DNA from 2 places in the Peribacillus sp. B-H-3 genome. Region 2 is predicted to be linked to the other one. Evidence: riboswitches for the same ligand, from Rfam matches in the RefSeq annotation. Region 2 holds a riboswitch; the other holds the start of a gene.

Region 1 (11,349 bases), 2.3 Mb from region 2:
GAGGCGATATCCGGGAATAAAAATAGACCTAAAAGCAGGGCCGCCGCCAATAATATCAGCTGCGTAATAAATAAGTTATAGATCAGCTGTTTATCTGAGAGCTGTTTGATCAATTCCGCTTGTTTATTTTTCATCGTGAACATCTTTCAGAAGCAAAAACCGGGCTAATTCTTCTTTCCAGCTGAAGTAAAAGTTGTCCCCGTGATTACCTTGATCTGGCATGCTTTTAAAAAAGTCCTCTGCCCTCAATCCGCAATGGTCACAGCAATCCTTTTCCTTCTTGCCTGCCGGCGTCTCTTCAAAATATTCCATAATTCCTGTACGCCTGCACAATGTACTATGCAGCCATCCGAAAAAGCGATGAAACTTTTTCAAATTGTATTGCGTTCTGTCAGCTGCATACTCTTGCATATCTCTTTGTATATCCCCTATACTTCTCAATCGGTTATTTTGAATGAAATGTTTAATGAACCCCCACTGAGTTTCATTCAGGGAGTATGCCATCATCAGCTTTTCTTCTTCCTCTAAAATCACATCAAGATTTCCGCCATGATTTCTTATAAAGGAAAAAACAGCCTCCATCTGGACGGGAAGAGGAAATTGCTGCTCCAAAAGACGAATGGGCAGGCCCTCATCTCCTTCGGAATATAGGAGGACTGCCAGGCTTTCTAAACCGTCCCGTCCTGCCCTGCCGATTTCCTGGACATATGACTCCATGCTGGCTGGGGTGTGAAAATGGATGACAAATCTGACATTTTCCTTGTTGACACCCATGCCAAACGCGGATGTTGAACAGATGATATTCAGCTGGCCGTTTAAAAATTGCTGCTGGATCAGAATCCGATTTTCCTGTTCCATTCCCCCATGATAGCAGCCGACCCCTTTTATTCCCATTTCCAATAATTTTTGCGCTGACGATTCCGCGGCCTTTTTACTCGAAAAGTATATGATTCCTGGTCCCTGTAAGGATTGGACCAGTTCGTTTAAACGGTTTAATTTATCATCAAAAGAATGATGCTTTTCCACAATAAGTGAGATATTGGCACGGTCAACGGAGGAAATCACTTCGCGGCACGAGCTAAGCCCCAGCTTCTCTTTAATATCGCTCCTCACTTCCCTTGTTGCGGTAGCAGTAAGTGCTAACGTAAGCGGATTGGATAATTTCCCTCTAATCACGCCTAGTTCGAGGTATTCCGGCCTGAAATCATAACCCCATTGGGAGATACAGTGAGCCTCATCAATGACAAACAATCCGATTTCGAGACGCATCAAAGCTGCCTTGACATGTTCAAGTACGAGCATTTCAGGTGACATAAATATGAAACGGAAATCCTGCAGGTTTGCGATTGCCTTTCTTTTTTCAGCTGGAGATAAAAAGGAATTCAGCGTCAAAACGCTCTTTTCCCCACCTGCTTTCAGCTGTTCCGCCTGATCCTGCATCAAAGACAGAAGCGGTGAAACAATAATAACCGGCTTATTCAGCAGATATGCCGGCAGCTGGTAGCATAACGATTTACCTGACCCAGTCGGCAGCATGCCAATCGTGTCCTCCCCGTGAAGAAGCGAGGAAATGATTTCCTCCTGGCCGGGGCGGAACTCCTTAAAACCAAAATATTTATTTAATGCTGCATGTAGATTCATAAGTTATCCCCTGCTTTAGCGAGCACAAGACGAATTTTAAAAAAGCTGATGCTTTCATCTTTTACCAGCATTTTAATGGATTTTAACTGTTTAGTTTTACTTTCGCCAGCTGCCTGTAAAATGACCATTTTTTCTTTCTCCGATACATAGTCATGGATCGGAAATTCTTTGTCAGCCAGTGCAATTTCGACGATATGGTCTTCTATGGTATTTGACTTAAGTTTCCTTATTCCCGCTATATCCTGCAGGGAATAGCCTTTTGCCAAAAAGTCAAGTGTAGCTTTTGACGATTGTGTCAGGGAATCATTATGGCTTTTTCCCTTATTTTTCAGCAAGGATGCCAGCAAAGGGTAATCCCCCTTGCCTAATGATATTTGCTCCATCATAAAATGAATGGTACCCAGGAATACAAACTTTATATGCCATTCATCATCTGCAAGCTCTGCAGCAATCTGATTATATGTATTGCCTATACGGTGGCTTCCGGACAATTTCAGCACAAATATTTTCTGCTCCAGTGCTTCCCTTGTTTCTAAAAGACTGACCAGTTCGGAATAAAGATGTTCTGCCAAAAGAAGGCGGTTTTTTCCTGTGCCAGACAGAAACTGTTTCACAAAGCTTTGTATGCCCAGATTCCGCTGAATCGGATAAAAGGATTTTTGAGAGCGAATAATATGCGAAAGGGATTGGATAAGCAATGAAAGCCGCCCCCAAAAAGCAAAAGCTTCACTTTGAAATTTCAATCCGTTAAGCGCCGCCGGCAATGGCTGTTTGTCCAGATAATCTGTGAGCAGTTCCTCTCCCTGCCGGCTGATGATAAAATGATCTTCTCTTGTTCCAGAATCAATCAGCCCATTTTTCTCCAGCCCTACCGCTGTTTTCATCAATTCTTCCCTAGAAAGCGAAGGAACGGTCCCAAACAAGGGAGCCAGGCGGAAGAAGTGTGCATCCTGGATGGTCTGTGACGATTTTTTTCCTTTTAGCATATGATAAATTCCATGAACCGAGCGTTCACCTTTAAACTTTTTAATGCTATATAAAATAACTGCCTCTAAATAGTGGCGAATCAATGTCCATCACAACCCTATAGTAAAGTTAGTTCCATTGTATCAAATTGCAGGAATCACCGTGATAATTTATTACCGCCTGAAACATAGAACAGCCAAAATGAAAGATAAAATCTTCAAATTTCTTGGACTCAGCAAGCGTTCAGCTGACAGGTGAATGGTCATTTTACAAACTGAAAAAATAACAGGGACCCTCTTTCCAGCTCGCTGTATTAGAGATTTTTATTGAAAAGTTTGTATTTCAGTTTTACAATAGTAAAGAGTTAGAGCTTCCAACCTCTTGGGAGCGATAGCGCTGAACCTACCGGGAGGGATATTAATGGCAAAATATACAATCGTTGATAAAGAAACATGTATCGCATGCGGCGCTTGCGGTGCTGCTGCGCCAGACATTTATGATTACGATGACGAAGGAATCGCATTTGTTACGCTTGATGACAATGAAGGCATCGTCGAGATTCCAGATGTTCTCCTTGATGATATGATGGATGCATTTGAAGGCTGCCCGACAGATTCAATCAAAGTTGCCGATGAACCATTTGACGGCGACGCAATGAAATTCGAATAACAAAAAAAGCCATCTCAAAATGAGGATGGCTTTTTTTGTTATTCTTCCCCAAAGTGTTGGTACCGTTTATTCCATATACATACATGTTAAAAGGTCTATTTATCGAGCAAGCAGCAAAGTTTACGAAAGCAGCCTTTCTTAAAAATATTTAATTTCTAATTTTCGCCTATTTTAACTTCCTGTTTTGACAGTAAGTTAACTATTATTAAAAATATTACTGATAGTAAAAGTGGGCTAAATAATATCCATGGAGCAGTTAATATATCGTTTATGCTCTGTCCAATCATACCAGCCCATTCTCCGGATTGGGATAAGTATTTTGCATCTCTTTCGGGATCTGCTGCAATATTCCCCGGCTTTATTCCCCCAATGAAATATTTAAATACCCCCAAATGAATTAATAGTAATAAATTAGCTGAAATTTGCTGTAAAAATAAACTAATTAAGCGATTTTTCATAACTGGCACTATATGTTTCGTTAAGATACGCCAATTAGAAGCACCTAAATGCATTGAGGCCTCTATGTATGAACTTTTTACTATTTCTTTCATTTCATTTGAAACAGTATTTATTAATATAGGAAATCCCACAAAAATGATGATCAAAAGCTGAATTATAATCATTTTGGTATAGCCCATTTGAGTCTTCAAGAATATAAGGTCTGGAGAAAGAATATTTACTAAAACAAAAGCCGGAATATACTGAAAGGGCATTAAAAAAAGCTGTATTTTATTGCTGACCTTCTTAAGTGGAAATACTAAAAGATAAGCACATGTAATGCTAATTATGATTCTGGCAAGAGATACTATAGTAATGAAAAAAATGGTGTATTTTGCACCATCGAGTACTCTTAAAACTAAATCATTTCCTCCTCTATCAGTTCCTAATGGATGATGAATGGATGGAGGAAATGGAGCAAATTCAGTATCACCATTTTCTGTTATATGTATTCTATCAGCCTTAATATGTTCCTTAACTATTACACTATAAAATAAACTAATGATACATATCGTTATTAATATAACTAAAAGTGTTAGCAGTGGCTTTTTTTTAATAAAATTCAACATAATAAATCACACTCCCGTTTTTATAACGGTTGTTTTTATTAATAAAAATATTATTCCATATGGGATTAAAATTAGAATGATGCCTATAGCAAGTACATCTTCAGACATAAAACGGTACATTAAAAGGGTAAATCCTTTCATTTGAAATAAATATTCAATAATTATCAAGCTAGACAGCATAACCCAATAAATTACTGTTAAATATTGCAATAAAGAATAACATAAATTTCTAAAAACGTGTTTAAAGAAAATTTGATTTCTAGAGACACCTGTCGCTACTGCAAATTCAACATACATCTTTTCATATTCCTCTTCAGTAATGGCAATTAGTAATCTTATCAACATAAACAGCGGAATAATCATTAAACAAAAAATAGGAATGACATAAACATTAGAACTAAATCCATATAATTGAAAAATCTTTATACCAGTATGTTTATAAATATAGATTATAAAGTATTGAATAGAAATAATAATAAATATATCAGGTAATATTTCAGTGATTGTAATAATTATCATTACAATCTTTTTAGCTTTCCTTGGCAGATAAATATAGATATATGTAACTAAAACAGCGATGATCATTGATAAAATTAGAGATATCAATAAAATGGTCATAGAATATGTATAGGCTTTAGGTAAATAACTAAACAAAGGTACAACTTCATGAAAACCCAGTATAATGTTTTTATCTCTAACTGAAAAAAGATTCATTAATACTGAGATAAATCTTTGTATATACTGCTCAGGATAAAATCCAATTATTTTATTTTTATATAAAATAGAAGGCAGTGAAGAAATTGCACAAATACTGCATAACAATACAAAAGCATTAAAAATGAGATGGCTAATAGTTTTTAAATTTATTTTTCCTTTTAACAAATATATACTCCCTCTGCAAATTCATCATTTACTGATTTCTTTCAGCACCTGAAGATTTGGAATTAGTAATGAAACTTTGTAAAAATATAATGCTTGTTGTATGCGGAATAAAAGCAGGGTAATTTCAGGAAAATCCACTTACCTATTTCCCATTATACTCCAAGGTTAAAAATGGTAATAGTTCCATTTTAATTATAGGCTCTTTTCCCAAAGATTGTTGTTTCTTAAAAAGTACTCGAGGCAAATCCATTGTTAAAGCAGGTTGATTGGAGCGGAAGGTGCGGAGACTCCTGCGGGATCAGCGTGACAGATGAGACCCCGCAGACGCAAGTCGAGGAGGCTCAGCTCACGCCCCGCGGAAAGCGAAGCATCCTGGAGCGGAAATCAACCACTGGTTCAGGTAGCAGCAAAGTTTACGAAAACAGCCTAAAACATTATGCTTTAGAGATATTAGGACAGAGACAAAAAAAACACCGATAATGTCTAAAGGCTGCCAACAAAGCCGGCAGCCTTTTTTAGGTTATCCATTTATGTTCCCAATGAGCTCTGAGGAAAAATTCGCACTGCATACAAAAAACCGAAAGCTTGTTAAGCTTTCGGCTTTTCCTGCAAAATTTAAGCATTTTTATAGCGTGATTGTTTATTGATCCAGGGGTGAAGGCGCGTGAACAGCAGCATGAATACAATCCCCATTAATACACCCTTGATCATATTGAACGGAAGGATCGCTGTCGTTACAAGCTGTCTTGTTTGTTCGCCAGACATAGCCGCCCATCCCATGAACATCGTATATGCCGGAAGAAAGACAAAATAATTCAGCAGGCTCATAAGGACCGCCATCGAGACAGCTCCACCGGCTAGGCCTAATGTCATTCCTTTATTAGAGCTGGCTTTTTTATAGATATAGTATGCAGGAAGAACAAATACAACCCCTGCTACAAAATTTGCAATATGTCCAACAGGGACACCTGTAGGGCTTCCAATCATGACAAAGTCCAGCAGGTTTTTAATGAATTCAACCAGAATTCCGGCCAATGGCCCAAAAATCAAGGCAGCAACCAAAGCTGGAAGATCACTGAAATCAATTTTCAGATATGCAGGCAAACCGGGAAACGGAAAATTCAGCAGCATCAAAAGATATGCCAGACTCCCAAGCATCGCCACTGTGACCATTTTTTTAACTTTACTTTCTTTCATAGTTCTCTCTCCTTCTTTTTTGTGTCTACCCCACGAAAAAGAGGATCAGTTCCATTTTTGCCTGCAGATCCCAATAAAAAACCCTTTAATTCACATTGAAATTAAAGGGATAAATAGCGGCATCAGCAAACAAACGTTCAGCAGACATGCTGTTTTGAACGTTGCCGGAACCTCCATCTTCTCCCATCCAGACTATACTGTCGGCTTTGGAATCTCACCAAATCCTGCCCTAAGGCTCGCGGGCTTAGAAGGATGATCCTTCATCACCGCCGGTGGGGAATCTCGCCCCGCCCCGAAGATAGACCTATAAAATTATCTTACACTTTTAGATTATATACGATTTTCTTTTTCTTGAATAGTCATTTGATTATATTCTATAAAGTGCCACAGAATTCCCGTCTGCAGACCTGCAATACAGGCAGCCAAGCCTTGAGCCCGCTAACAAGTTTTCCCTGCAGCGGCCCCGCACATTCCCTCCGTTCAGCAATTGATATAAGGATAAAGGTTTCCCATAGCTTTTCCGCTCGAAGATGCTCGCTTTCCGCGAGAATTCCACTCCAATCATCCCGTTTTAACAATGGTAACACCTCACGCAACACATCAATAAACCACAGTCTTTAAGGAATGCACCAAAAAATATTTTTGCTTTTTCTTCAGCTCCTCTTTGGAATCAGAATTTCTACAGATGACAGCCTTTCTGAGATCCTTCTGAAATTATCTTTCTGGCATAATAATTCCGTTAAGCGTTTACATTAGTATTTACTGAATTGACAGTTCGTAAAACCTTCTGTAAAATTGACAGAAAATTCTTATAGGCAGGTGTGTATGGTGTATCATATTTTAATTGCTGATGCTATTAAGCCCGAAGGCCTGGGCCCTCTTCTTGAGGCGCCGGATATCCTTCTCATTAACAAAACAGTAACAGAAGCGGAAGAAGAGCTTGATCAGGTTGATGCGATTCTGGTCAGAAGCGCGACAACCGTCACAGAAGAATTAATGGACCGTATGCCGAATTTAAAAATTATCGCACGTGCCGGTGTAGGCATTGATAATATCGATGTCCCGGCAGCCACTAAGCGCGGCATCGTTGTTGTAAATGCACCTGACGGAAATACTATGTCCACTGCTGAGCATACTTTTGCCATGATGGCTTCATTGATGCGCCATATTCCACAAGCTCATTCTTCTCTTAAGAATGGAGAATGGAAACGCTCATCCTTCACTGGCACTGAACTATACGGAAAGACACTGGGGATTGTGGGTATGGGGCGAATTGGCAGTGAAATTGCCAAAAGAGCTAAAGCGTTTGGAATGACCCCTGCGGTTTATGATCCCTTTCTGACAGCAGAACGAGCTAAGAAGATGGGCGTCCTCTCTTTATCTCTTGAGGATCTGCTGAAAACAGCCGACATCATTACCGTCCATACTCCATTGACAAAAGATACCAGGAATCTATTAAACAAAGAAAATCTCAGCACCTGCAAAAAAGGTGTATATCTTCTGAACTGCGCACGCGGCGGCATTATTAATGAAGATGATTTGTATTCCCTGATACAGGAAGGCCACATTGCCGGTGCTGCCATAGATGTATTTGCAACAGAGCCTCCTCATGGCCATAAGCTGCTTACGCTGGATGCTGTCATTGCTACTCCGCATCTCGGCGCTTCAACCAAAGAAGCTCAGCTCAATGTGGCAACACAGGTTGCTCAGGAGGTACTGCAGTTTTTAAATGGAAATCCCGTTTCCAATTCGATAAATCTTCCTGCGATATCAAGGGAATTATTCGAAAAGGTACAGCCTTATTATCAGCTTGTGAAGCAAATGGGCTCCATCGTTTCACAATGCATGAAGGAAGGAATTCACGAAATATCGGTAACCTACGCAGGAAGCGACCTTGATTTTGATCACTCTATTTTGACAAAAAGCTTGATATCCGGCTTTTTCAAAAGCCGTTTAGATATCCCCGTCAATGAGGTGAATGCACTTTTAGTGGCAAAAGAACGCGGAGTGACTATCGGGGAAAAAATTGCGGCAGAAACTTCCGGTTACTCCAACCTCATTACCGTCACTGCAAAAGGAGATACAGGGCTGCTGGGCATTAGCGGGACGCACATTGAGGGTTATCATTCAAGAATTGTCAGCTTAAACGGCTTTAACATTGATTTCCATCCTGAAGGGAATTTTCTTTATATTCAGCATAGAGACCGGCCCGGTGTTATTGGCAGAGTGGGAAAAATACTCGGAGACCATGATGTGAATATTGCCACCATGCAGGTAGGGCGCAAAGAAGCAGGCGGAGAAGCCATTATGGTCCTATCCTTCGATAAACGCCTTAACGAAGAAGCTTCCGGCAAACTCAATGACTTGGATGATATCACCTTCATGTCCAGAATCACCCTGTGACTTTCCTTTAAAGCATTGGCTTTGTTAAAGTACATGGATGCGTTCTGCACTATTGGAAATGATTCGCTTCTGAGGATCGTCACCAGCGGCGAAATCTGACCGCAGCCCGTGAGAGGAGGAGGCTCGGCAGTCTTCTGAGTGGAGTATACATAACATTCATGGAAAAAAGGAGAATGCATCTCATTCTCCTTTTTTCCATGCATTTACAGGCGAAAATAATCCCTGCTGCCAGGAGTGTCATTTACCAGCTGCCAGCACCATGCTTCCATACTGGCCGAGTCCAGTTGCTCCAGGAAAATGCCTGCTCCCTTTTTTCTGAAGCATGTCCGCTTTTTCCGCCAATAAATAATAACCCAACGCATAGTCCAATAATGACTGCAATCAGCAGCCTTTTCCCATAATCAAGCATCAGATTCCCCCTTAGCCGTTTATACTTTTTTATGGTATGTGAAAAGGGTTCAATATAGAACGGTCTGAGAATAGGAATGTTTTCAGTTCTGAACCTGGCTATTATTAGTTTTTGATTGACGAATGACATTTGGAGCTTGGGGCACTCTTATATCTCTATTCAATTGAAAATTGCCGATTTTTGTGAGAGGCGGATTTATAAACTTCACCCATTCATAGCCGAAATCCTTTGCTGTAAATAAAATTGCTTCTACGGTTTGCGAAGCCGCTTTTGTATCTTTCAGCTCGGAATCAGAAGAAAGAAAGATTGTTACTTTTTTTTCTTTTTTGTTTTCCTGAATTTTCTTCCATTTAAACGCCCTCGGAATCGATGGCTTTACCCCCTCTATGGCTGGGTTTTTTTTGGCTGATGCAAGCGCATCTCCTATATAGTTATATTCCATGTACGGCACGATATAGGAAGGTGATTTCTTATCAGCCTGATAAATAAGGTATGTTTGCCTGGAGTTGGCCGGAAGCTTTTCTTCTCTGATCCAGCCGGTTTCCGGGAAGTTTGCTCCCGCTTTTCCATTTTCCGTTAGCGTGAATTTGACAGCATGCTGATACTTCATTATTTGGCGGATCGTTCTTAAAAAAAGCTGATCATCTCTAATGGCTCGGCTTTTTGCCGGAATATCTATATTTATACTGGATTCACCGGGATTTTTAGTAAAAGTCAGCTGAAGAGGATAATAATCCCCTAACCCCAAGGCTTTACCTTTGAGGCCATCCATATTTTTTTTTAGCACATCCAGCCTTTTGCTTTCTGCAAATTGTTTCACTTCTATTGAAACTGGAATAATTAAATTAAATTGCCGGTCCGGAACACCTATTGTTATAGTCTTGTTTTTTGCCGGCATAGCGGATACTGATTTTCCCGCCGAATCCTTACTGCCGCCAGTTCCGAGCAGATTTCCTGAAACAGATTTTTTTGCAGCTGTACCCAGCTTGTTCCTATCAGTCTGTTTATCTGCACGGGTGCTGCTTGCCTGCTCCATATGGCCTTGGCTTGAAAGGTGATTTCTTTCATAAAAAAAAGAAACGGAAAGCAGCAAAATAATAAGCAAAGAAAAAGCTGCTGTAACGGAAGGAATCCATCTTCTCTTTCTTTTAAATAATTTTAGAGCAGAAAGAGACTGATAGACTTCCCCTTGATTGCGTTTATCACTGATTTCAGGCAATTGATGAAGCAATTTTTTTATTTCATCATCGCTCCATCGGGATTTTTTCATATTGCTCCCCCTCCTCTCCTGTATACTCCTCCATCATTTTTTTAACAGCCTTCAAAGCTCTGTGCTGCGTTGTTTTCACCTTGCTTAAGCTCCAGTTCAGCACCTCTGCCGCCTCAACGGTAGAAAGCCCCTGTACAAAGCGCAGCACCAGGACAGACTTTTGATCCATCGTGCAGCGGTCGAGGCTTTTATAAATTTGCTGAATATCCTCTTTTTGCAGGGCTATTTCCTCCGGAAGGGGTGCTGTGTCCTTTACAGTCTGCTTACTCCAATCGAAATTATGGAAAAGCCTTTCCTTAAAGCGTTTCTGCTTTCGGAAATGATCAATTGCTGCATTTCTGGCAATCGAATAAAGCCAGGTCTTTTCACTGCTTTTCCCCTGAAAATGTTCATATGACCTCAACACCCTGATATAGACTTCCTGTACGATGTCTTCTGCTGTTTCTCTGTTCCCTGTCATATAATATAAGAATTGATAAAGTTCTTTATGGTAGCCTTGATAAAGCTCATGGAAAACGGAGTCCATTTTTTCCCTCCTCCGTTAAAATATTGTCGCATCGCTATCAATATGTCACACCTTCATCATAGTCCCATAACCCAAAAAAAGGAAGATATTCCGAGAAATATCTTCCTTTTTTTGCAGCGTCCGCGTTTCTTATGAAACAAGATTTTCCGCCACGCTTTTATCCTATTATTCATTTTCTTTCATTTTCCGAGGCAATATAAAGGTAAATGTCGTCCCTTTTCCAAGCAAGCTATTGACTGTAATCATCCCTTCATGAGCATCAATGATATTCTTTGCAATAGCAAGGCCAAGGCCTGTACCTGATTGTCCGCGCGTCCGC
Region 2 (11,349 bases):
ATTATTTGTCTTTGTGTTTGAACATCAAAAGAATCATTATGTTATGGACAGAATGAGAGATACTCTTATCGGTGTAATTGTAGCTGTTTTTATACAGTTAGTTTGGTTCCGTCTAATTTTACCGAGCAAGCAAAAAGTTTCGTAATTTCTCCGGCAACTGGAAGTCCAATTTAACTGTTGTACATTGATGGCTACGATGAATAGCATCTTCAATATGAATATCTATTTTCGGAGTCAACAGTTAAAGAAGAAGGGTTGCTACAGCTGTTACAGCAACCCATTGTTTTTTATAATATATCCTTCAATTCAGTATCAGAATAAATTGAGATGAAGACAACTGCATTGCGATCACCAATGTTTTTCACGAAGTGAGGGACACTCGCATTCCAGCTAAAGGAGTCACCTTCTTCTACAATAAAGGAGTCCTCTCCTTGTTCAGCCAGAATTTTCCCTTCTAATACTAAATGACACTCTTCTCCCTCGTGTGAATTTGGCTCCCCAATGGAGGCTCCGGGGGGGAATTCAACTATCATGGTCCTTAGGCCCCCCTTTGAAGCCAAATGCTCTATCTTTAAGTTATTAAACGAAGAATTTGTTCTTTCATCTTGTCTAACAACACGCATGTGTTGTTTCTTCTCTAAAAGTAAATAAGGCAAAGGAACCCCTAGAAAATTTGCAATGGTACTTAGTGTATTAATAGAAGGTGAAGTATTATTGTTTTCAACATTGCTTATGAAACCTTTAGAAAGACCTGTTCCTTCACACATTTGAGCAATGGTAATTTTCTTTCTGTTTCGTATGGCTCGAATTTTTGTTCCAATATCCAGCTTAATCACCTCTAGTGTTTTTTAAAAAGAAACTTATTTATATATTAGCAAAAAAAACATTGACATTCTACCTGATTCGCTGTTATTTTATAGATAACAAATATTCATAGAAGAAAACAAAGGCGCAGTAATTATTTTTTTGACCTTTTGTTTCTTAATATGAATATTAATTCTGCATTAATAAAAATTTATGTTTGGTTTCTTTAGAGTAATAATCCAAGAAGGGATGATGTAATTTTGAATTCACCCATGATTTATGAACTTCACAAACCATCACAGGTTGAGCCCAATAAAACCTATCCTGCTATTTTTGTCATGCATGGAATGGGTAGCAATGAACAAAATATGTTGCCGATAGTCGATGGGTTAGAAGAAAGGTTTTACATTTTTAGTGTTCGCGGTCCATTATCTCAACCACCGGGCTTCGCCTATTTTTCCATTCAAGGATTTGGAAAACCGCACAGGGAAGTATTTGACCATGCAATCATTCAGTTGACTAGTTTTATTGATTATGCAACTGAACAATATCCGCTAAATCACGATCATTTATATCTACTTGGATTTAGCCAGGGAGCCATTTTATCCATGACGCTTGGCTTAACATTAGGAAATAGAATCAAAGGAATTGTTGCTCTGAGTGGATATATTCCCGGATTCGTCAAGGAAGAATACAGTATTAAACCTGTTGATCAGCTTTCTTTGTTTATTTCTCACGGCGAACTTGACACGGTTCTGCCTTATCAATGGGGATTAGAAAGCAATGATTTCCTTCAGGGATTAGGTGCACAAGTAACCTTTCAATCCTATTCTGAAGGGCATACCGTTTCATTAAAGAACCAAAAAGATTTTACGAAATGGATCCTTGATAATTTAAGTCAATAATAAAAAGATAAGGGAGGAATAGGACATGCTGCCGTCTTTATTTGTTGCTCACGGAGCACCACTTTTAGCCATTGAAAATAATGAATATACTCAGTTTTTACATTCGTTAGGCCAAACACTTCCAAGTCCCAAAGCGATTGTGCTGTTTTCGGCACACTGGGAATCATCTACTCAAAAGGTGAGTGATGTAGATGAATTTGAGACGATCTATGACTTCGGTGGATTTCCAGATGCTTTATACCGCATTAAATATCCTGCTAAGGGCAAAAAGGAAGTCACTAAGGATATTACAGACTTGTTCATAAAACTGGGTATTCCTTATGGAATTGATTCCACACGTGGATTAGATCATGGAGCCTGGGTAGTTCTCAAGATGCTTTTTCCCAATGCAGATGTTCCGGTCATTTCAATGTCTGTAAACGCTCATCTTAAGCCAGAGGAGCAATATCGAATTGGAAAGTCACTAACAAAACTCAGAGAGAAGGATATCCTTATTATTGCTAGTGGAGGAACTGTTCATAACCTAAGAGCCTTAAAAATGGGTAACGATGATGGATCAATAGATAAATGGGCTCTTAATTTCGATGATTGGCTAGGTGAGCATATAAACAATTGGGATTTAGAATCATTATTTAATTATGACTCGTTGGCTCCTGCTGCTGATATGGCAGTACCTTTATACGGAAAGGAACACTTTATTCCAATCTTTTATGCTATGGGGGCAGCAATCAAGAAAGAAATGCAAGACTATTGCATCGCAGTTATCGATACGGGAATCTTAGTCATAGTGTTTGGCAGTTTGGATTGTAGTAAATTTACTAGGAGGAAAGAAAAATGAATAACTATTTTAAAATAAGCAGTTTACTTTTAAGAGTCGTATTAGGAATAACTTTCTTTGTTCATGGATTAACCAAATTCCAGGGCGGAATTGAAAATACAGTTGGCTGGTTTGAAAGTATTGGACTGCCAGGATTTCTAGCCTATGGAGTTGCTGTAATAGAAGTTGTGGGCGGTCTTGCCTTAGTATTTGGGTTATTTACCAGATTTGTATCTGCTTTGTTTGTCCTACTAATGGTAGGAGCCATCGTAAAGGTGAAATTAGATGTAGGTTTTTTAGGAAATGGAAAGATGGCCGGATATGAATTGGATTTGGCATTCTTAGCAATAGCAGCATCTCTTGCTATTACCGGATCTAATGCTTATGCACTGGATTCCTTTATTTTTAAAGGACAAGAGAAGGAAAAAACTACATCTATCATCTAATTCCCTTGAATAAGCACTTTTAATAAGGCATTACTTCATTTCCAGAGGTAGTGCTTTCTTTTTGTCATTTATTACGTGGAGGGATAGCCTATGCCGATTATTCAAATTACATTGATTGAAGGTAGAGATCAAGAAACAATTGAAACATGTATACGTAATGTTGCACGTACTGTTCACGAATCGCTTGGGGCTCCTATGACAAGTATTCGTGTTATTGTGAATGAAGTTCCCAAGAATCGTTTTGCGGTGGGAGATATGCTAAAAAGTGAGATGCTGGAATAGGGAGGGTATCAATGCTTAACTACAGGGGTATTGCTCAAAGTTTAATCAAAGCTGAGAAACAAAAACAAGCAATTTCTTGTATTACCGATCAGCATGCAGATTTTAATGTAGCAATGGGATATAAGGTACAACAGGAACTGGTAAAGTTAAAAATTGACTCAGGCCATAAGGTGACGGCCTACAAGATGGGCCTTACCAGTCGGGCAAAAATGGAACAAATGAAAATCGGTGTCCCTATTTACGGGTACATTCTTGACTATATGAATGTCCCAAATAAAGGTCAAATCATAATGGAAGATTTCATCCATCCCAAGGTGGAGGCTGAGATTGCGTTTATACTTGGGGAAGATATTGAAGGACCAGGTATTACGGGTGAACAAGTTTTAGAAAAAACGCAATGGATTCTGCCTGCCCTTGAGATTATTGATAGCCGATATGAGAATTTTCGGTTTCAACTACCCGATGTGATCGCCGATAACACTTCTGCATCAAGGGTTATTTTGGGGAGTCGATTATACAGACCTCATGATTTTGCAGTGGATTCGATTGAGGTAACCATGGCCATAAACGGGGAGGTAAGAGCATGTGGGAAAAGTTCAGCGGTCCTAGGAAATCCCGCAAACTCTGTTGCGATGTTGTCTACCATGCTACATGAGGAAAAAAAGGGGAAGATTAAAAAGGGTTCCGTCATTCTGACAGGAGGAATGACGGAGGCTGTCTTCTTAAAGAAAGGTGACCATGTAATAACGGAATATGATCAAATGGGTCAAGTATCTTTTCATATTCATTGAGCTAAGAATAGGTAAAAAAATGAACACCGCTGTGTAATTTCTTCTGCGATTTTGGGGAGATAGTTGTTTAAATTTGGAATGCTTGTCAACCCTAAATTTTTGTTAAGGTGTATTTCCAATTTGAAGGGAAACCAAATATGAAAAGGGGGCGATGCCTTACAACTTTGCATTGCTCCCTTTTCATATATTTGCTTATACTAATTGTTAGTTTAACTATTAATCATGTATATACGTGGATTGCTTCATATACGTTTCATTTTCAATTGTACTTAGCATAAATGCCGCTAAATCCGCACGAGCAATTTTCCTAAATATCGAAGGAGAAAAATCTCCGTGTTTATATTGTCGTTTAGCAGATAATCGCTCTCATTCCTAATCCAACTTGCTTTCTGCTTATACGGCTTGTAACTCATCTGTACTAAGGCAATGTTCAGCTAAGGGTATAGAATATGGATTGGATGGAAAATCCGTCCTCCTTTTTTACGTGGTTTTGTTCCTTTAATATTCCGTTTCCCTTTTTGAGAGTGTGGGAGCGGAGTCCAAAAAAACAGCAGGAACCTGTGTACAGTTCCTGCCGCTCTGATTTTTTAAAGCTTTGCATATTTTGGATGTGCTGTTTTTACCAGCTGCTTTCCAAGGTTGGTTCCTTTGAAGAGTCCCAGAAAAGCTTCTGGTGTATTTTCGAATCCTTCAATGATTGTTTCTTCATATTGAAGTTTTCCTTCTTGCAGCCATTTTCCTAATTGGGCTGCTCCTTCCTTGAAGCGGGAGGCGTAATCTCCAACTGTAAATCCCTTCATTAAGGCACTAGTTTTAATCATCGCTGTCTGAATGCGGGGACCAAGATCTTCACCCTCGACATTGTAGGAGGAAATAGAACCGCACAGCGGAATTCTTGCATTTTTATTCAATAAAGTAAACACAGCATCCGTTATCTCGCCGCCTACATTATCAAAATAAACATCAATTCCGTCCGGACATGTCTCAGACAATGCTTCCCGGATATTTTGGGCTGTTTTATAATTAATTGCTTCATCAAAACCAAACTCGTTCTTCAGCAAGCTGATTTTCTCTTCTGAACCGGCTAACCCTACAACACGTGCTCCTTTAATTTTGGCAATCTGGCCAACCACGGATCCCACTGCTCCGGCTGCGCCTGACACAACAACCGTTTCACCTTTCCTGGGCTGCCCAATATCCAGCAGTCCAAAGTAAGCCGTTAATCCTGGCATCCCTAAAATGCCCAAGTGGGTTGTAACCGGTGCAACAGATGGGTCAATGGTCCGGATTTCTTTTTCGGTCACCACCGAATATTCTGCCCAATTTAAATTTCCGATCACTACGTCTCCCTGCTTAAAATGAGAAGAATTCGATTCTGCCACTTCGGCAATCACTCCGCCAGAAATTGCTTCATGAAGCTTAAAAGGAGGGATATAAGATTTAGTATCCTGCATTCTTCCTCTCATATAAGGATCAACTGAAAGATAAAGGGTTCTGACCAATATCTCGTTTTCCCCGGGAACTGGGATTTCACGTGTTACAAATTTAAAGTCTTCAATACCAGGCAACCCTTTTGGACGGTTTGCAAGCTGAATTTCTTTTTGGTTCATTGTACCCATGTTATAGCCTCCCAGCTTATATTACTCTTAAATTAGAAAGAATAAAAACGATGACAAGCAAAGTGTTAGTTCTACCAAAAAGCCTAACATTTTTAGAATTGCAGAGTCAAAACATATGCAGGAAAAAAACTTGGCAGTGTGCAGCAATTATTTAAAGGTTTGAGGAAGTTAATGATCAATAACTAGATGGGTGCCGTCTATTCATTTGGCTCTTTTCTAAAAGATTATTGTTTTTAATGAGGCGATTCTATTGTTAATCGGGTTGATGGGAGCGTAAGGTGCGAGACTCCTGCAGGATTAGGAGTTAGGGAGCATCCTGGAGCGGAAATCAGCCGCCATGTTCCTTAGTGCAAAGTTAACGAAAACAGCCATTCATTTAAAAGGAAAGCAGGTGAAAAAAATGAACGCAGAGAGCAAGAATTTAATAAGGTGGATTATTCCAGGATGGATATTCATAGGAGGAGTTTTGGTTTATATATTAGCTGGCCAGTCATATAGCCTATCAGAACTAAAGGGTGAAGATGGTGCCTGGCTTGCTGGGGTGGCCATAATCTTAGCGGGGGCTGGGCTTCCTGCAGGCTATATAATTTATCAAATCAGCATGTTTTTCGGCTTGATTTTGAAAAATAGGAATCTCCATTACAGCGAGGAGTATGACCTTGAGGTATTTTTCTCCATTCATGTGAATGGAGAAAAAATGAGAATGAGGTACAACAAGCTGCTTGAAACAGCGGGTGATTTAAGGGCTGCGGCCTGCAGTCTTCTTCTGGCTTTAATTGCAAATCTGCTCATCGGTATTCTGTACTTCAAAAGTTTTGACTTTGCTTTTTGGACAAGCATAGCAGTCAATGCAGCAGTTCTGTTAATTGTTTATCTGAATCAGAGGCACTATATGGGAAATCTGGAATACTTCAAAAAAAGAATTCATCATGAATATAGCTGGCTGAAGTAAGGCAGTTAAGCGACTGCTTTATTTCAAAAAGTCTTCATGGAAGAACAGGGACATAAATTCCTTGTTCTTTTTTTAGTAAGGTGATAGTATCTTAGGTAATCAAATTTGCAAATCAGAAGGGAAACAGAGCATGGCTGTTTTTGCTGGATCTGTTAAACGGATGATGAAGTGCAGGTTTGTTTGCAGTACAAGAAAGTTCATAAATACGCAGTCCTTCGGGGTCGGGTGAGAATCCCAACCGGCGGTGATGAAGCAATTCTAAGCCCGCGAGCCTGAATAAGGCAGGATTTGGTGAAATTCCAAAGCCGACAGTATAGTCTGGATGGGAGAAGGACGTATGGAAAAAAAAGACATAAATCGTAAGGTCTGGAGCAAAAAAAACTTTTGTAATAGGCTTATTTGGTTATGACTGAAAAATCCATATTCTCCCTTAAAACCTCTTAGGAATCCCTGAGAGGTTTTTATTTTTTTCAGAAGGACCTAAATGGTCCGAAACATGAAAAGAGGGTGAATGAATGAACGATCAAGAGTATATGGAGATTGCTTTAGGTCTTGCTGCTGCGGCTGCAGGCCAAACTTCGCCTAATCCGGCGGTTGGTGCTGTCATTGTCAAGGATGGGGAGATTGCCGGAATGGGAGCGCATTTGAAAGCCGGGGAAGATCATGCAGAAATACATGCTCTTAAAATGGCTGGCGAAAAAGCAAGGGATGCCTCCATGTATGTAACACTGGAGCCGTGCAGCCATTTCGGGAAAACTCCTCCATGTGCAACTGCTCTTATAAAGGCGGGAATAAAAAAAGTGTATATATCTTCAGCAGATCCCAATCCTCTTGTTGCAGGAAAAGGGATCAAGATGCTTGAAGAAGCAGGCATAGAGGTTCATAGCGGACTTTTATCAGAAAAGGGTGATGAGCTGAATGAAGTGTTTTTTCATTTTATCAGGACCGGAACCCCATTTGTCACGATGAAGCAGGCTGTGACTCTTGATGGAAAAACAGCTGCGGAATCGGGTGACAGCAAGTGGATCACTTGCGAAGAATCAAGGCTAGACGTTCACAGGGAAAGAAGCCGGCATGACGCTATTCTTGTAGGAATTAATACGGTCTTAAAGGATAATCCGCGGCTGACGAACAGAATAGAACGGGGAGCAAGGCAGCCCGTCCGCATCATTCTGGATACTCATTTAAGGACGCCTATAGATTGCGCGGCAATAAAAGATGGAACGGCAAAAACCCTTATTATTACAGGTTCAAAGGCTGAACAAAAAAATATAGATCGCATACAGTCAGACACAGTTAAAGTGCTGAAAATGCCATCTGATTCTATAAAAATTATGGATTTATTGAAGGTTCTGGCAAAACAAGGAATCACTTCCCTTTATGTAGAAGGCGGTGCCGAAGTGAATGCCAGCTTTTTGAAGGAACATGCTGCAGGCCGCCTGATAACGTATATCGCTCCGAAACTCGCCGGCGGAAAAGCTCACGGTATGTTCGGAGACCTGAATGTGAAGATGATGCCTGATGCATATTCCATGGAATTTGAGAAGGTGGAGAGAATCGGGAAAGACCTCAAAATTACATCACGTTTAAAGCAGGTGGAGAAATGTTCACAGGAATCGTAGAAGATATCGGCACTGTCGGCGGCATAAAGAAAGGCCGCAACAGTATGGAATTGACGGTACTTTCAAATAAAATTACACATGACATGCATCTTGGGGACAGCATTTCGGTCAACGGGGTATGTTTAACAGTTACAGAATATAAGAGTAATTCTTTTACGGTGGACGTGATGCCAGAAACGGTAAGTGCTACGTCACTGAATAATCTTAAAGCCGGGTCACCCGTTAATCTTGAAAGGGCCATGGCTGCGAACGGCAGGTTTGGAGGGCATTTTGTTTCCGGACATGTGGATGGAACAGGAATGATAGTGAAAAAACAGCATAAGGAGAATGCTGTTTACTATGTAATCGAAGTTCCTGAATATGTGTATAAATACTGCATTCCAAAAGGCTCGGTTGCTATCGATGGTGTCAGCCTGACTGTCTTTGATTTGTCTAAAAATCAGCTGACCATATCCCTGATTCCGCATACTCACAAAGAAACCGTATTAGGCAGAAAAGCGCCGGGAGAAATTGTCAACATTGAAGCAGATATGATTGGAAAATATATGTACCATCAAAATAATCGGGAAAGACAGACTAAAATGTCTGTTACTTATGAACTGCTGGAGAAAAGCGGATTCTGACAAAAAGGAGCTGATTGATATGCTGAGCAGTATTGAAGAAGCACTGGTGGACATTGCAGACGGGAAAATCGTCATTGTAATAGATGATGAAGACCGTGAAAATGAAGGTGATTTTGTAGCTGCAGCAGATAAGGCCACTCCAGAGGTCATCAACTTTATGGCGAAATATGGACGCGGCTTGATTTGTACAAGTATTCCTGGAGCATTAGCGCAAAAGCTGGAGCTGCATCCTATGATTGGCAAAAACACTGATCCTTTTGGAACAGCATTCACTGTGAGCATTGATCACAAAAATACCTCAACAGGAATAAGTGCTTATGATCGTTCGCTGACCATTCTTGAACTTCTCAATGAAAATACTGTTCCAGAAGACTTGAAGCGGCCGGGCCATGTTTTTCCTTTGATTGCAAAGGAAGGCGGTGTCCTCCGCCGTGCCGGACATACAGAAGCTTCCGTTGATTTAGCAAAGCTTTCAGGAACTGCTCCCGCGGGGGTTATTTGTGAAATCATGAATGAAGATGGAACAATGGCAAGAGTGCCGGATCTGGCTTTAATCGCTAAAGAGCATGGACTTAAGATGATATCGATCGCTGACCTCATTGCTTATCGCAGAGAATCGGAGCAAAGCGTGAAAAGAGAAGCGGAAGTGAAGCTTCCGACATCATTTGGCGATTTCAGGATGATTGGCTATTCTAATGCCTTTGACCAGCAGGATCACTTTGCATTAATCAAGGGTGAAATCGATCCAGATAAGCCAGTGCTTGTCCGCGTGCATTCTGAATGTCTGACAGGAGATATTTTCGGCTCGCACCGCTGTGACTGCGGACCGCAGCTGCATGCCGCGCTGGCACGGATCGAGTCTGAAGGGAATGGTGTTCTGCTTTATATGAGACAAGAAGGGCGCGGCATCGGCCTGATGAATAAACTTAAAGCCTACGAATTGCAGGAACATGGCTATGATACGATTCAAGCCAATGAGAAGCTCGGATTTCCCGCTGAGCTGAGAGACTATGGAATCGGAGCTCAAATATTGAAGGATCTCGGCATCACGAAAATGAGGCTTATGACGAATAATCCCAAAAAAATGGCAGGCTTAACAGGCCATGGGCTTGAAATAACAGAACGTGTGGCAATTGAGATTCCGGCAATTAAAGAAAATGAACAATATCTACACACAAAAAAAGTGAAAATGGGGCATCTGCTGTCATTATAGGAGGAATAAAAAATGGGTAATATATTTGAAGGAAACTTAGTAGGTTCAGGATTGAAAGTTGGAATTGTGGTTGGAAGATTCAATGAATTCATTACAGGCAAGCTGCTTGGGGGAGCACTGGATGGATTAAAGCGTCATGGCCTTAATGAGGAGGACATTGATATCGCCTGGGTTCCTGGAGCCTTTGAAATTCCGATGATTGCAAAAAAACTAGTCAATACAAATAGATATGATGCAGTCATTTGTCTTGGTACAGTGATCAGGGGGGCAACTTCCCATTATGACTATGTTTGCAATGAAGCAGCCAAAGGCATTGCTTCTGTTTCCCTTGAAACAGGAGTACCAGTGATATTTGGGGTACTGACCACTGAAAATATTGAACAGGCTATAGAACGCGCCGGCACGAAAGCTGGAAATAAAGGCTATGATTCTGCTGTTTCAGCCATAGAAATGGCAAACTTGCAAAAAATGATAGGTTAAGAATAGCGAAGAATTGGATAACAGCGGATGATTTTATCCCCTGTTATCCAATTTTTTTTATTGTATAGTTAGCTGAATTATTGTAAAATTTATATGATTCAAAAATTTGTATTTTGGAGGTGAAAGAGATGAATCGTTCTATTTTGCGCGAGCAATGGCTGGACTTTATGTATATTTGCCGTGCAATTTTTCATGAGGATTGTAATCAAGGGGGAAGTCTGCCTTTTTTACAACTGAATACATGAAACGGAATGATTAGAAGTCTCTTCACCCTTAACTTATAGAATGGGAAAAAGAGAGCCTTTTTGAGAGCTCTCTTTTTCTTTCACTGGCCGCGGGAAGAAGCTGCAAACTTCTTTCCCGCGGCTTTTTTTGTCCAAAAACTAAATATGCCTTTGCTGCGCGAACGCCCCTGGAGTCTTGTGTGAAGTGCAAATCAGCATAGCAGGCAAGTTTGGCAGAGCCCAAAACATAGAAGAGAAAGGGAGTCATAAACATGATTCTTTGCGGAATGAATCAGGTCAGCAAAATGTACGGAGGCAGCATCGTTTTTGAAAATTTATCACTGGAGATAAAAGAAAAAGAGCGAATTGGTCTGGTAGGAAGAAACGGAGGCGGCAAGACAACGATTTTAAAGTTATTAGCCGGTGCAGAAACGCCGGACTCTGGTACTATTTTTCTGAAAAAAGGATTGAAAATCGGCTATTTGTCCCAGCTCCCGTCTTTTCCCGAAAATACGAAGGGTAAGGATGTTTTAATGTCTGCCTTTGATGAGGCCGTTTCAATTTATAAAAA

What was found. Region 2 has a riboswitch for FMN ahead of ribD (bifunctional diaminohydroxyphosphoribosylaminopyrimidine deaminase/5-amino-6-(5-phosphoribosylamino)uracil reductase RibD). Riboswitches for the same ligand answer to the same signal wherever they lie in the genome.
Region 1: it holds a riboswitch for FMN, as region 2 does, so the genes downstream of both, ACN6MY_RS16945 (ECF transporter S component) here and ribD (bifunctional diaminohydroxyphosphoribosylaminopyrimidine deaminase/5-amino-6-(5-phosphoribosylamino)uracil reductase RibD) in region 2, are expected to answer to the same signal.

The regions. Positions count from the first base shown of each region.
Region 1 is NZ_CP183879.1:3,402,515-3,413,863, forward strand. It holds gene ACN6MY_RS16915 (CPBP family intramembrane glutamic endopeptidase) at 1-134, opposite strand, end outside; gene ACN6MY_RS16920 (RecQ family ATP-dependent DNA helicase) at 124-1,641, opposite strand; gene ACN6MY_RS16925 (helix-turn-helix domain-containing protein) at 1,638-2,627, opposite strand; gene ACN6MY_RS16930 (ferredoxin) at 3,028-3,276, shown strand; gene ACN6MY_RS16935 (ABC transporter permease subunit) at 3,432-4,343, opposite strand; gene ACN6MY_RS16940 (ABC transporter permease subunit) at 4,350-5,225, opposite strand; gene ACN6MY_RS16945 (ECF transporter S component) at 5,841-6,422, opposite strand; FMN riboswitch at 6,594-6,726, opposite strand; gene serA (phosphoglycerate dehydrogenase) at 7,251-8,825, shown strand; gene ACN6MY_RS16955 (hypothetical protein) at 9,067-9,234, opposite strand; gene ACN6MY_RS16960 (hypothetical protein) at 9,317-10,504, opposite strand; gene sigX (RNA polymerase sigma factor SigX) at 10,479-11,030, opposite strand; gene ACN6MY_RS16970 (ATP-binding protein) at 11,196-11,349, opposite strand, start outside.
Region 2 is NZ_CP183879.1:1,143,354-1,154,702, forward strand. It holds gene ACN6MY_RS05565 (FUSC family protein) at 1-145, shown strand, start outside; gene ACN6MY_RS05570 (helix-turn-helix domain-containing protein) at 288-827, opposite strand; gene ACN6MY_RS05575 (alpha/beta hydrolase) at 1,065-1,709, shown strand; partial or broken gene ACN6MY_RS05580 (dioxygenase) at 1,735-2,519, shown strand; gene ACN6MY_RS05585 (DoxX family protein) at 2,544-2,972, shown strand; gene ACN6MY_RS05590 (2-hydroxymuconate tautomerase) at 3,063-3,254, shown strand; gene ACN6MY_RS05595 (2-keto-4-pentenoate hydratase) at 3,266-4,045, shown strand; gene ACN6MY_RS05600 (NADP-dependent oxidoreductase) at 4,633-5,664, opposite strand; gene ACN6MY_RS05605 (hypothetical protein) at 6,002-6,616, shown strand; FMN riboswitch at 6,824-6,954, shown strand; gene ribD (bifunctional diaminohydroxyphosphoribosylaminopyrimidine deaminase/5-amino-6-(5-phosphoribosylamino)uracil reductase RibD) at 7,132-8,238, shown strand; gene ribE (riboflavin synthase) at 8,220-8,861, shown strand; gene ACN6MY_RS05620 (bifunctional 3,4-dihydroxy-2-butanone-4-phosphate synthase/GTP cyclohydrolase II) at 8,881-10,074, shown strand; gene ribE (6,7-dimethyl-8-ribityllumazine synthase) at 10,087-10,554, shown strand; gene ACN6MY_RS05630 (RAxF-45 family protein) at 10,683-10,799, shown strand; partial or broken gene abc-f (ribosomal protection-like ABC-F family protein) at 11,051-11,349, shown strand, end outside.